4 regions of the Oceanobacillus sp. E9 genome follow, and region 2 is predicted to be linked to each of the others. Evidence: riboswitches for the same ligand, from Rfam matches in the RefSeq annotation. Region 2 holds a riboswitch; each other region holds the start of a gene.
What was found. Region 2 has a riboswitch for S-adenosylmethionine ahead of AQ616_RS10735 (5-methyltetrahydropteroyltriglutamate--homocysteine S-methyltransferase). Riboswitches for the same ligand answer to the same signal wherever they lie in the genome.
Positions count from the first base shown of each region.

Region 1: it holds a riboswitch for S-adenosylmethionine, as region 2 does, so the genes downstream of both, AQ616_RS18675 (methionine ABC transporter ATP-binding protein) here and AQ616_RS10735 (5-methyltetrahydropteroyltriglutamate--homocysteine S-methyltransferase) in region 2, are expected to answer to the same signal.
Region 3: it holds a riboswitch for S-adenosylmethionine, as region 2 does, so the genes downstream of both, AQ616_RS02225 (iron-containing alcohol dehydrogenase family protein) here and AQ616_RS10735 (5-methyltetrahydropteroyltriglutamate--homocysteine S-methyltransferase) in region 2, are expected to answer to the same signal.
Region 4: it holds a riboswitch for S-adenosylmethionine, as region 2 does, so the genes downstream of both, AQ616_RS17330 (homocysteine S-methyltransferase family protein) here and AQ616_RS10735 (5-methyltetrahydropteroyltriglutamate--homocysteine S-methyltransferase) in region 2, are expected to answer to the same signal.

Region 1 is NZ_LSNA01000011.1:43,909-47,200, forward strand. It holds gene AQ616_RS18670 (methionine ABC transporter permease) at 1-405, opposite strand, end outside; gene AQ616_RS18675 (methionine ABC transporter ATP-binding protein) at 395-1,423, opposite strand; SAM riboswitch class I at 1,550-1,648, opposite strand; gene AQ616_RS18680 (thioredoxin family protein) at 1,730-2,038, opposite strand; gene AQ616_RS18685 (ribonuclease M5) at 2,066-2,422, opposite strand; gene gcvH (glycine cleavage system protein GcvH) at 2,644-3,024, opposite strand; gene AQ616_RS18695 (arsenate reductase family protein) at 3,093-3,292, opposite strand, start outside.
Region 2 is NZ_LSNA01000007.1:222,897-226,188, forward strand. It holds gene AQ616_RS10730 (glutamate-5-semialdehyde dehydrogenase) at 1-392, shown strand, start outside; gene AQ616_RS10735 (5-methyltetrahydropteroyltriglutamate--homocysteine S-methyltransferase) at 470-1,573, opposite strand; SAM riboswitch class I at 1,734-1,836, opposite strand; gene AQ616_RS10740 (MBL fold metallo-hydrolase) at 2,102-3,031, shown strand; gene AQ616_RS10745 (CBS domain-containing protein) at 3,105-3,292, shown strand, end outside.
Region 3 is NZ_LSNA01000001.1:484,100-487,391, reverse strand. It holds gene AQ616_RS02235 (helix-turn-helix domain-containing protein) at 1-110, opposite strand, end outside; gene AQ616_RS02230 (SRPBCC family protein) at 805-1,236, shown strand; SAM riboswitch class I at 1,444-1,563, shown strand; gene AQ616_RS02225 (iron-containing alcohol dehydrogenase family protein) at 1,672-2,805, shown strand; gene AQ616_RS02220 (MetQ/NlpA family ABC transporter substrate-binding protein) at 2,802-3,292, shown strand, end outside.
Region 4 is NZ_LSNA01000009.1:239,764-243,055, forward strand. It holds gene AQ616_RS17325 (aliphatic sulfonate ABC transporter substrate-binding protein) at 1-423, opposite strand, end outside; gene AQ616_RS17330 (homocysteine S-methyltransferase family protein) at 545-1,594, opposite strand; SAM riboswitch class I at 1,674-1,778, opposite strand; gene AQ616_RS17335 (DUF1801 domain-containing protein) at 1,999-2,427, shown strand; gene AQ616_RS17340 (thiolase family protein) at 2,429-3,292, opposite strand, start outside.

The sequences.
Region 1 (3,292 bases), on a different contig from region 2:
TGTCTTTGCTCCCATTGCTTTTGCGGCTTCCACTACACCTTTATCCACTTCAATAAGTGCAATTTCTACTAATCGTGCATAGAATGGAGCAGATCCAATAATAAGTGCTGGCAAAGCAGCATTAGGACCACGAATCGTTCCCATTAGAAAATCGGTAAACGGGAATAGCAATAAAATTAGTATAATAAATGGTATAGCTCTGAAGATGTTTACAAAGGCTGCAACAATATTATTCACAACTCGATTTTCCCAAATATTACCTTTTGAAGTTAGGAATAATAGTAACCCAAGCAAAATCCCAAAAATTGCTGTTCCTACCATTGAGATAAGTGTCATGTAGAACGTCTCATAGGTTGCTTCGATTAAATCTTCTATTTTGATCCCTTCAAATAAACTACTTAGCATGTTGAATTACCTCCAATTCAACAGACTCTTGACTCTCGATAAAGCTTCTAGCTCGTTCAATTTCACTGTCGTTCCCCGTTACTTGAACTACCAATGCTCCATAGCTGCCTGCTTGTGTCTGTGTGATATTTCCTTGGATAATATTTAAATCTACAGAAAATTGTTTAGCTATCTGACTGATTAAGGTTTGATTTGTAGTCTCCCCTAAGAAATGAATTCGATATAAAACCCCATTCGGATAATTTTCAACGATCGTTGACATATCACTATCCTCATTAGAACTCATAACCTGTTCAACGAACTTTCTAGTCACTGATTGTTTCGGATTTGTAAACACATCTAGGACTTGTCCCTCTTCTACTACTTTTCCTTGCTCCATTACAGCTACACGATTACAAATTTTACGAATAACATGCATTTCATGGGTAATTAAGATTATCGTTAAATTTAATTTCTCATTAATGTCTTGTAATAATGATAAGATCTGATTAGTCGTTTCTGGATCTAGAGCAGAAGTAGCTTCATCACATAGTAATACTTTAGGGGAATTCGCTAGGGCTCTAGCAATTCCAACACGCTGTTTTTGTCCGCCGCTTAATTGTGAAGGATATGATTTCTCTCTACCTTCAAGACCAACTAATCCAATTAATTCTTTTACTCTACGTTTTCTTTCTTGCTTATCAACACCAGCAATTTCTAAAGGAAACCCAATATTGTCCTCTACCGTACGTGACCATAATAAATTAAAATGTTGAAATATCATACCTATATCTTGTCGTGCAACACGAAGATCACTTTTATTTAATTCCGTGATTATTTGATCTCCTATTGTTACTTTTCCAGATGTAGGTTCCTCTAGTCGATTTATTAAACGTACAAACGTACTCTTTCCGGCTCCACTATAACCGATTACGCCATAAATATCGCCATCTTCAATATTGAGGGTCAATGAGTCTACAGCTTTGATGTCTTTTTTATTTAATGAAAATACTTTACTTAACCCTTCTATGGATATCAATCTTTATTCCTCCTCTTACTCTCCAACAACCATTTCGTTTAGTTTCTCCAAAATTCGTCAAAATAAAAACGCCTTTCTGTAAGAGAACAGAAAGACGTACGTACTTATCGTATATCGTCTGACGTTCTCTCATCTTTCATTTTCTGCAGGAATTGGCACCTTTCATTAATTATGAAGGTTGCCGCGGTTTCAAAGGGCCAGTCCCTCCACCGCTCTAGATAAGAGATATCATATTTTTAATGGTTATTTTTAATTAATTCAGTGTACCTATCTTAGCACGCGCTTATAGGACTGTCAATCAATAAATTACGTCGCATTTGAAAATAATTCTGGTTGATATTTTATCAAATAATCATATATATTTGCAGTTGAATAAAACGTATATATTCTTTCGACAATTTCCCCATTTTCCATAAATAATAAGCATGGTACACTTTCAATTTGGTTGTTCTGCATATATTCAGGGTGAATAGATGCGTTTATTTCGTGAAAAATGTCTTGTTGGTGAAGTCGTTCAATATTATCCAACATCGCCCTCGCAACCGAACAAGTTCCACAAAATGGTGTGTAAATATATATCACACCTCGTTCCATTTGTTTATTCCATTCCTTCATAATATATCACCTTTATCGTTCTTTTCTTTATATTAAATAAGATGGGTGGACTGTAAATCTCGCTCCGATTAATACATTAGCTAAAACTTTCATAGGTGTAGCCGCAACTTCGCGATACTCACTGCTCACATAAATATGTTCTGCATGAGGTAATTCCCTCGCTAATTGTTTTCTCAATTTCATACCAGAAGGGTCCTCATCTACTAATATATAGACATCTTTTTCATCTAATTGATACGTTTCTAGTAGTTCATCTAGTTTTTCAACACCTAAAGTCCCATTTGTACAAACGATTATAACATGATCATCAATGATTTTTTCAATCTGTCGTTTATCCGACAAACCTTCTACAATTATTACTTTATTAGATTCATTTGTCATCATCGCATAGCACTCCTTATGTAAGCAAGAAACATGCTTATTTAGCACGACTTGATTTGGAATAAAGATCTCCCATAAAACTTATGATAATTCGATTCTCAAAACACTTAAACCGTCTTCACTGATACATTAATCGAAATATAAGCTAGTATTTGTATATTATCATTATATGATAAAACAAAGGCTGACTATACACAAATAACGTGTAATTGTCAGCCTAAAAATTAGTCTTGAATAAACGCCTCGTATTTCTCTGCAGATAATAATTCTTCAAGTTCCTTTTCGTCGGATGGTTCAATCACAATCATCCAAGCTTTTTCATATGGAGATTCATTAACATACTCTGGGCTATCTTCCAACTCATCGTTGATTTCGACTACTTTTCCACTTACTGGTGCATAGAGTTCAGATACTGTCTTTACAGACTCTACACTCCCAAAGGGTTCATCAGCTTTTAACTCTTCCCCAATTTCAGGAAGTTCGACAAACACAATGTCTCCCAATTCATCTTGAGCAAAGTCTGTAATCCCGATGCGTAATTTCCCATCTTCTTGTTTTACCCATTCGTGCTCTTTAGAATACAATAAATCTTGTGGCAAACTCATAAACAATCCCTCCAAATTATCATTCCATTTTAACTATACAATCTATAATATCATTTTTCTAGTTAAAATTACTTCCAAACCTTTTCAAAGGAATCTTCTTTAAACCCAATTGTTAGATTTTTCCCGTCCGTAACAATCGGGCGTTTAATTAGCATACCATCCGAACTTAATAAATCTGCTATCTCTTTCTCGGATAACTGATTGACTTTATCTTTAATATTAAGTTCCCGATACTTTTTCCCGCTTGTATTGAAAAATTTCTTTGCAG
Region 2 (3,292 bases):
TTCACGGGGATGGATTCGTTATGGAGAGATTTCCAACTGCTATAAGAGCAGAGGAAAAAGATTGGGAAACGGAGTATTTAGCAAGTGAAATAAGTGTAAAAATAGTTGGTTCAGTATCAGAAGCGATCGCCCACATCAATCGATATGGTACACGTCATTCGGAAGCTATTATAACTGAAAACAAGATTAATGCTGAACAATTTCAACTTCAAGTTGACGCTGCAGCAGTTTATCACAATGCTTCAACTAGATTTACAGATGGATTTGAATTCGGATATGGTGCAGAAATAGGGATTAGTACACAAAAATTACATGCTCGAGGTCCAATGGGGCTGGAAGCATTAACTTCAACTAAATTTGTGATTTCAGGCTCAGGCCAAATTCGCAATTAATTAAAACTCCAAACTACTTTCAGCTTATATAGGAAGTCTAATAAGTAGTTTGGAGTTATTTATAGATTTTATTAAGCTTATCCCCAAATCTCTTTGGAGAGTTCAACGATATAACGTAATTTATTCCACTGATCTTCTTCTGTTAATTTATTTCCTTGATGTGTTGATGCAAATCCACATTGCGGACTAAGCGAAATTTGATCTAACGGAATATATTGTGAAGCATCTTTGATTTTCTTAATGATCTCTTCTTTGTCCTCTAGCACACCGAATTTAGAAGTGATTGCTCCAATTACGACTTGTGGTCCTCCATTAGGTATATGAGCTAAAGGTTCAAAGCTGCCTGAACGATCATCATCATATTCTAAGAAAAATCCGTCCACTTTTTCATTAGCAAATAAGGTTGGGGCAATATGAGCATAACTGCCTTCGAATGCCCAAGTAGAACGATAGTTTCCTCTACATAAGTGTGTAGTTACGATTAAATCATCTGGTTTATTCTCAAGTACACTATTTACAACATATAAAGATAAATCAATCAACTCTTGACGAGATAAATCTTCTTCAAATGTTATTAACTCATCTACGTTCAAGCCGGCAATGTATACATCATCCAATTGCAGGTATCGACATCCAGCTTCGTAAAATGCTTGGATTGCATCTCGATACGTAGTGATAATGTCTTCTGCATAAGATTGAATATCTGGATAAACTTCTGGGTTGCGTGTTCCTTTGTGAAATAATTGATTTGGACTAGGAATGGTTTGTTTTGCAACAGCACGCTCCCCTACTATCTGTTTAAATTCAATGAAATCTTTGACAAATGAATGGTCTGTTGGAAAACTAATCTTTCCGTTATTACGAATGTTATATCTCTCTGTTTCAATTCCTTTAAATAAGTAACCTTTTTCTGGAATATATCCTTCAATACCATTCAATTCTTCTAAAAAGTCCGTATGCCACCATAAACGACGGAACTCACCATCCGTAACAGCTTGTAGACCTATTTCAATTTGTTTGTCTACGATCCGCTTGATTTCTTCTGTTTGAATGTCTCTCAATTCCTTTTCTGAGATATTTCCATCCGAATAATTTTTTCTAGCCTGATGCAAACGCTCTGGTCGTAGCAAACTACCTACATGGTCTGCTCGAAATGGTGCTTTGATTATTGTTTTTGTCATTTTTCCTTCCTTCTTTCTCCATTAAATTTTGTTTAGTCTCACAGAGTAGGGTCTTGCTCTATGAAACTAACATATGACAGTTCTGTACAGAGAATAGGGGAAAAATAAATACCCCCTTCTACAAGTAAGAAGAGGGTACAGGAAACCGTACGATATACTCTTCTTATCTTCTAGCATTTACGCTACTGGAATTGGCACAGTACTTAAATAAGTCTGTTGCCGAGGCTTCCTTGGGCCAGTCCCTCCACCTCTCTGGATAAGAATTGTCATATTTAATTAATAGAAATTTTATAAGATATCGAATAGGATGTCAATAGTTTTTTAATAAATATTTATCGAGTATGTAAACGACAGTAATTTAACTACCATTCTTTCGAGGAAGAATAGATATCTCAAAATAAAAAGTATCTTTTTATGTTATTTGCTTTTGATGTATTTTTAGTTCCTTTGTCTTGCAATTCCATCTTGGAACGATAAAATAACAATATGCTCATTTATACATTGAATGGTGTTAGAAAGAGGTATTTCATGCTAAAGAAAATGACAGAAGATATATTTCAATTAGTAGTGCGGTTTAAAGGTGCAATGGGGGAAGTGAATTGCTATTTAATAAAAGGAGAAAAAGGATATACTGTCATAGATACCGGTATTTATGCCACGGAAACTAAGGAAACTTGGAAGGCGGTTTTGGATAATTATCAAATTGAAAAGCTGATATTAACGCATACTCATGAGGATCATATAGGATTAGCAAAATGGTTTCAAGAGGAATATGCCATCCCCGTCTTTGTATCTAGACGAGGATATAAAGAAATGCTTAAGGGAAAAGATCGGAAATCACATATGGAAAGAATGAAATCACTAATTAAACGTCATGGTACACCGCCATTACCGTTAAAAATAAAGGATTTTTCTTTTATCTATGATTTTGAACCAGACGGATTTTTTGATGATGGTGATCAAATCATCTTAGGTAATCAGCCTTTTCAAGCAATTTGGACACCTGGACATGCTCCTGATCACTATTGTTTTTATAATAAGCAAGAAGAAATAATGATTATAGGTGATCATGTGTTAGAGCATCTTTCACCAGTGATTGGCTTATGGATGGGAGAAGAGTTGAACCCATTAAAGGACTATTTACCATCTTTATTAGAATTACAGGAATATCCGAGTAGATTAGCATTACCTGGTCATGGAAAAGAGATGGAAAATTTATCAGAACGAATAATGGAAACTTATAATCGACATCTCTTTCGTCTTGAGGAACTCAAACAACTTTTATCGGACAAACCGATGTCTGCTTTTAAAATAACAACTAAAATTTATGGACCTATGAAAGGGACAGCTTTTGTCAGTCAGTTTATGGCGACATTAACTCGGTTAATTTATTTAGCGGAAAATCAGGACATACGAAGTATAGAAAAAAACGGCAAAGTACTTTACAAGGCGAAATAAACGATATAAGTGAATGTTTAATGTTAAGTTTGAACGGTTAAAATGATAGAACGCAAAGATAGGAGAAATAGATATGTATAAAAATTCAGAGCGCTTTATCACAGCATTTAATCGTATTGACAAAGCATTAAAATCACAATTAAACAAAAAAGAAATGGGTTTCTCTAGAGCAGTGCGAGTTCTATCAGACTCTAATGCTACGATAAAACGATACTACGAGGATTTATTGGAATTTGCTGAACTCAGAAATGCAATTATTCA
Region 3 (3,292 bases), on a different contig from region 2:
TCATCGGAATCACTAATTTCCGCTACTTGTTCTTGTGTTAATCCTTTTTCTTCTCTAGCGTTTCGCATTCGTATTCCCATTGTTTTACGTAATTCTTCATTAAATCGCAAGTATAATCTTCCTTTTTTAAGAAAAATTATCCTGTTCAGCAAAGGGGAAGAACACGTCCTGCAAGACCCTTTTTGTGTGTGGAAATGATAAAACAACGGTATAATCATTGTCTAATTAAAGTTAAAATAAAAATATCAACAAATAGGAATCATATAAAATTGGGTATTCGGATTTTATGGTGAAAAAGGGGGTTACTTCAAGATACCTGTAAAATATACGGTTATCGATAATAAGACAACCAAATTGTTAAAAGCTTAATTTCTCACTTACAACATTGAGAATTAGACTTCTATTCTTTTCTTATCACGCCCGATCGTATTATGGATTAAGCGATTTGTCAGTGGTTAACGTCCTAAAGGCTTCCCGGTCTAACGGTTAGTAGTATTTTAAACGTCGAAGAAGCAAACCTTCTTAGCGTGAGAAATCCGAATTTTTTGATGTTACACTCTACTCAAAGTCATTTAGTTGGTTTTGCTGTGGCTTTAAAATAAGATTGATCATTTTAAATAAAGTTCGATTATTTGGGATGAAGTGTGGATATTTGTAAAATACTGACGCTGACGTAATGTAAAAAAGGAAGGCAATAACTACAGGGAAGTATCCAAAAAATAGCAATCGATAAGAAACCACATTATTTGTAATGAGGTAAAATAAAAGTGGATTTGAAATTCTTTAATGAAGGAGAGATGAGATATGGCGAATATTGAGCATCTACAAAGTGTGAATGTTCCAGCGGAGCTAGTGTACGAAACATTGACTACTGAGAAAGGCCTTTCGGAAATATGGACAAATGAATTAAAAGTTAATAATCACATAGGTTTTATAAATGAGTTCCGATTTGGTGAAAATGACTTAACAAAGATGAGAATTGATGAGCTTGTTCCCGATAAAAAAATTGTGTGGCAATGTGTTGATTCGGGAGATGCAGAATGGATAGGTACGACTATTTCTTTTGATATCGAGGAAAATAATGGGAAGACATCAATCACATTTCGGCAGATGAATTGGAAGGATGTTACCACATGTTATCGCATTTGTAATTATAATTGGGCTATTTTTCTGTATAGTCTTAAACAGTATTGCGAAGAAGAAGTAGGTATGCCTTATCAAAAACGAAAGTTCTAGTTATCATTGAAAGGCAGAGGATAGTAATTCTAAGGTTCAAGCATTCTACCAAAGAGTACAAAAGCAAGGATAATAACTTGCAAGAAAAGGATTCCTCAATTCAATTTAAGGACACTAATGATTAATCTGACGTTATAAATAAAATCCCTTATTGACAATTAGTAAAAACCGTAATAGTATGATAATTAAAATTAAATACGCTAATATCTCTTATTGAGAGTGGCTGAGGGACTGGCCCTGTGACGCCCGGCAACCGTTCATCTTAATTCCAATGATGAATAGGTGCTAAATCCTGCAAAATACGGATAGTATTTTGAGAAATAAGAGAGGTGATGAATGACTTACATATTGTTATGTTATGCCTCTCGAGTTCAAATCGGGAGGCATTTTTAGTTTCCCAAAAAAATTTACACCATGAGAAAAGAGGAAGGGTTTATGTCCACATCTATTGTTAAAGGAGCTCCTGGTCATTATCGGATTGGCTCTGATGTCTTAGAGGAAATTCCTGTACTCCTTGAAGAATTATCAGTTGACTGTATACAAGTTATCGCAGGGAAGAAATCATGGCAGGCGGCAAAGCCGTATTTACCTTATGTATTAGTGGAGCAAGTAGAACCGAATATCATCTTTATCGAAGGTCATACCACGCTAGAAAAAGCAGAGACCATAGCGAAACAGCTTCATCAACATTCTGTGGAAGCTGTGATTGGTATTGGCGGCGGGACTGCGCTCGATATTACGAAGGCCGCAGCTGTGAAAGCAGATGTTAAATCGATTTTAATTCCGACGATTTCTGCGACTTGTGCTGCGTGGACACCGCTTAGTGTTTTCTATGACAGCGATGGGGCATTTACACATTATACGGATTTTCCGTTGGCGACGACGCTTGTCTTAGTAGAACCAGCTATCATTGCACATGCCCCAATAGAATATTTAAGGGCGGGGATAGGTGATACACTGGCAAAATTTTATGAAGCAGATGCATTGATCGAGAGTTTTTACCCGAATGAAGAAGCGCCTGTACCAGTGAAAGTTTCACAATTTTCTGCGGGGATTTGCCGGGATGTACTACTGAAGGATGGAAAGGCTGCACTGGATGCCGCACGCACTAAACAAGTTACGCCTGCATTTATTCGAGTTATCGAGGCGATCATCATCACGGGTGGAATGGTAGGCGGATTTGGCGATAAAGCAGGGAGAATTGCCGGTGCGCATTCGCTACATAATGGATTAACGGAAGCAATCGAGGCAAAAAACTTCTTACACGGAGAGCTCGTCGCATACGGAATTCTTGGCCAATTGGCATTCGAAAACAAAGAGGATGAGCTTTTGCGTCTACTCGATTTTTACGATCAATGGCAATTGCCGTCTAGTTTACAAGGAATCGGCATTGATGTAACCAATACGGAGCTCGTGGAGAAAATCATTCAGAAAGCAATTCTGCCGCAAGAGTCGATTCATTTTATGAATAAGGAAGTTACGGCGGAATCATTAGCTGGTGCGTTACAGCAAGTAGAGAAATATAATCAAGCCTATTACACGGAAAAAAGAGGAGAGAAAACATCATGAAAAAAGGATTATTAATAGCGATCGTATTTTTAGCAATATCATTATTGGCTGCGTGTGGCAGTGAGGAATCTAGCGGGTCGGGTCAAGGATTGTACGATGATGAAAAATTAGTCATCGGTGTAACGGCAGGGCCACATGAAGAAATTCTTGAAAAAGTAACGGAACTAGCAGAAGAGGAAGGCATCGAAATCGAGTCAAAGGTGTTCACGGATTATGTTATGCCAAACGTTGCTTTAGCTGAAGGGGAGATTGATTTAAATATCTTCCAAACAGAACCGTATTTTAATGCGTTTAAAGAAGATAGAAACTTAGATTTAGTGAAATCATTTGATACCGTTACTTTCCCGATGGGGATTTATTCATTAGATGTCGATGATGTGTCTGAATTACCTGAGGGATCCACCATCGGACTGCCTAGTGACCCTACAAATAGTGGTCGTGCACTTTTACTATTTGAACAAGCTGGTTTAATTGAGTTGGATTCGGA
Region 4 (3,292 bases), on a different contig from region 2:
GGCAGCCACTTTTTTTCCTTTTAATTCTTCTACCGATTGGATTCCTGACTCAGAATCAGCAACTAAAGCTGTCCACTCTGGTTGAGAATAAATATATACATTTTGAATTGGAGAACCCTTGGCTTTAGAAACAAGCGCTGCAGATCCTGCAGAAGAACCAAAATCAATACTATCACTTGTTAAAAATTCTAAAGCCTTATTACTACCTTGACTTAGTACCCACTCCACACCTATTCCTTCATCTTCTAAGGCTTCTTCTAACCATCCTTGTTCTTTTAATACAAGGCTTGTTGGTGAATAATACGCATAATCTAACCGAATCTTATCAGGCTTTCCATCTGCTGCACTTGAATCAGATCCACATGCTGCTATTAAACTAATTATTATTATCACTAAAGCTATACTCATTAACTTACTTCTCATTAAATTCTCCTCCTTATAATTATTCAAATAAGATTACTTGGTTTTATAACAATGAGGTTCGTACTTCTCCAACTGTATCTAAATGAATAGTATAGGAGATTTACCATCAATATAAGATTTGTTATGCCTTAAATCGATAGCCTACATTATGTTCTTTTAATGTTTTATCTTTCCCAAACAAGAAATGCTTCTCCATATTAGGAGAATAGGGAGAATTAATGGTCTCCTTACCGACTGCCTCTGCAACAGCTCTAAGCATTGCTGGAGATGCTCCACAACATAACCCAATATAATTAACACCAATCCCCTTTGCTTCTTTTGCCCACTCTGCTAATTCATAACGGTTATGGTACAGTGGATCTAAAGCAGTTGGAAAAGTTGTTTCAGTAGGCAAATGGCAACTACAACCACCATCAGGTAAATTAAAAAATGTCGGATGCTCATCTGATGTACGATATGGAATGGGTAATGCTCCTACATAACCGTCTACATGCTTTCTAATTTTTGCAATATAAGGTTGCATCGTATCTGGACCTCGGAAACAATTCATTCCAACTACAAGTGCTCCCTTTTCCGATAATATTTTACAAGATTCCTCTACCGTATAGCCATCCCTTAAAATGTTTTCTCCCATTAACCCTAGTGTAATGACAGCTGGCAAGTCTTTTTTCAATATTTCTTCCAAAGCAATTTCTGCTTCTTCATGATAATAAAATGTTTCACCATTAATAAAATCAACATCTTCTTCTTTACTCCACTGAGCCATTTCAGCGAACATCTCTCTAACTTTAGATTTGCTTGATTCATCATAAGGGTCAAAGATATTTGTATTAGATATATTTCCTGCAACTAATGCTTCTTCCAATGGATGCTCTTTCGCTACTTCCTTTGCTAAACGAATAGCACTTCTATTCAATGGTTCTAATAATTCTTCCTTGCCAATAATGCGCATTTTTTCTCGATGTGCATTGTATGTAAATGCTAATACAACATCCGAACCAGCATTCATAAAATCACGATACGTTTGTTTTAAAGCATCCGGGTTCGCAAGTGCTACTTCTGGTACAAACGAACCTGCCTGTAAATACCCTCTCCTCTCTAATTCAAATAAATATCCTTCTCCTACTATTACCGTACCTTCTTGCAAACGTCTTTTTAAACTACGCTTCATCATAATCTCCTCCTTCATTATTTTTACAAACAAAAACCCTTCTTCCAAAAGTAAGAAGAAGGGTTAACCTACATTGTTCTTCTTATCTTTAAGGCATATAAGCCTATTGGAATTAGCACCATACCTTATAAGGCTGGTTGCTGAGACTTCATCGGGCCAATCCCTCCGTCTCTCTTGATAAGTCTAACTATATTTAATTTTTTAAAAATTAACTTTTTAATATCTTATATGATAACCATAAAATAATCAATAGGAAATTTAAATTATTCATTTATTATTTTTTAAATGATTTCCTAGTGAGTGATGCCGTGCCTGATAAAAAACTGCCAGTTGCAATCTAAATCAAAAATATATTGTAAATATTTGTTATACTATTATCAATCATAGGATTAGGAGTGATGAAAATGTATGAACTAAAAACAAAAGAAACAGAAAACAGTGTTATTCAATTCATCGAAAGTGTTGATCATCTTCAAAAGAAAGAAGATGCTTATAAACTATTAGATATATTTACCGAATCTACTGAGTATCCAGCAAAAATGTGGGGAACAAGTATTATTGGCTTTGGAAAATACAATTATAAATACGCTTCTGGCCACTCCGGAGAATTTTTAATAGTAGGATACTCTCCCAGAAAATCAAAAATTAGTCTCTATCTCGCAACAGATATTGTTCAAGATAGTGAATTAATGACAGCTTTAGGTAAATACACTACCGGAAAATCGTGTGTTTATATTAACAAACTCAGCGATATTAATCTTGATATCTTACGTCGTTTAATTAAACAATCACTTTTCCATATCAAATCAACTTATCCTGATACTGCAAAATAACTTAGCACTGTTCGATCAATATTGCCATTCCTTGGCCGCCACCAGCGCATAAAGTTGCTATACCATATTGCTGTTTTCTTTTTATTAGTTCATAGATTAATGTCGTAATTATCCGGGTGCCCGTAGCACCGACCGGATGACCTAACGCAATCGCCCCTCCATTAACATTTACTTTTTCATGATCCAAACCTAGTTCACGAATAACAGCAACGGATTGAGAAGCGAAAGCTTCATTCAATTCTAGTAAATCTATGTCTTGGATTGTTTTTTGATTTCGTTTAAGTAGTTGTTTGACTGCCGGTACTGGGCCAATTCCCATTATTTCAGGGGAAACACCCGCTGTACTCCAATCTACGATTCTTGCGAGTGGTTGCAAGCCAAGATGTTTGGCATGTGATTCTTTCATAATAACCAAAGCTGAGGCACCATCATTTCTGCCGCAAGCATTACCAGCAGTCACCGTCCCACCTGCTTCAAATACTGGATTAAGATTTGCTAGTTTCTCTAGAGATGTATCAAATCGAGGATATTCATCTACTTCAAATATAGATATCTGTTTCTTTTCCACAACCTCAATAGGAGCTATTTCATCTTTAAACCGTCCACTTTCTATAGCTTTTTTTGCTCTGCGCTGACTTTCTATCGCAAATGCATCTTGATCTTCTCTTGATATATTATATTTTCTAGCAACATTCTCAGCTGTAATACCCATAGATAGATTCTTACCATAGATTTCTTGAGGTTGTTGTCCTGCTTCTAAATTAGAATCGACAATGGTTGTTCGATCTCCTCCAAATCTAGTATTTCGTAAGTATATTGGAGAACGGCTCATACTCTCTGTCCCACCCGCTATGACAATATCAGC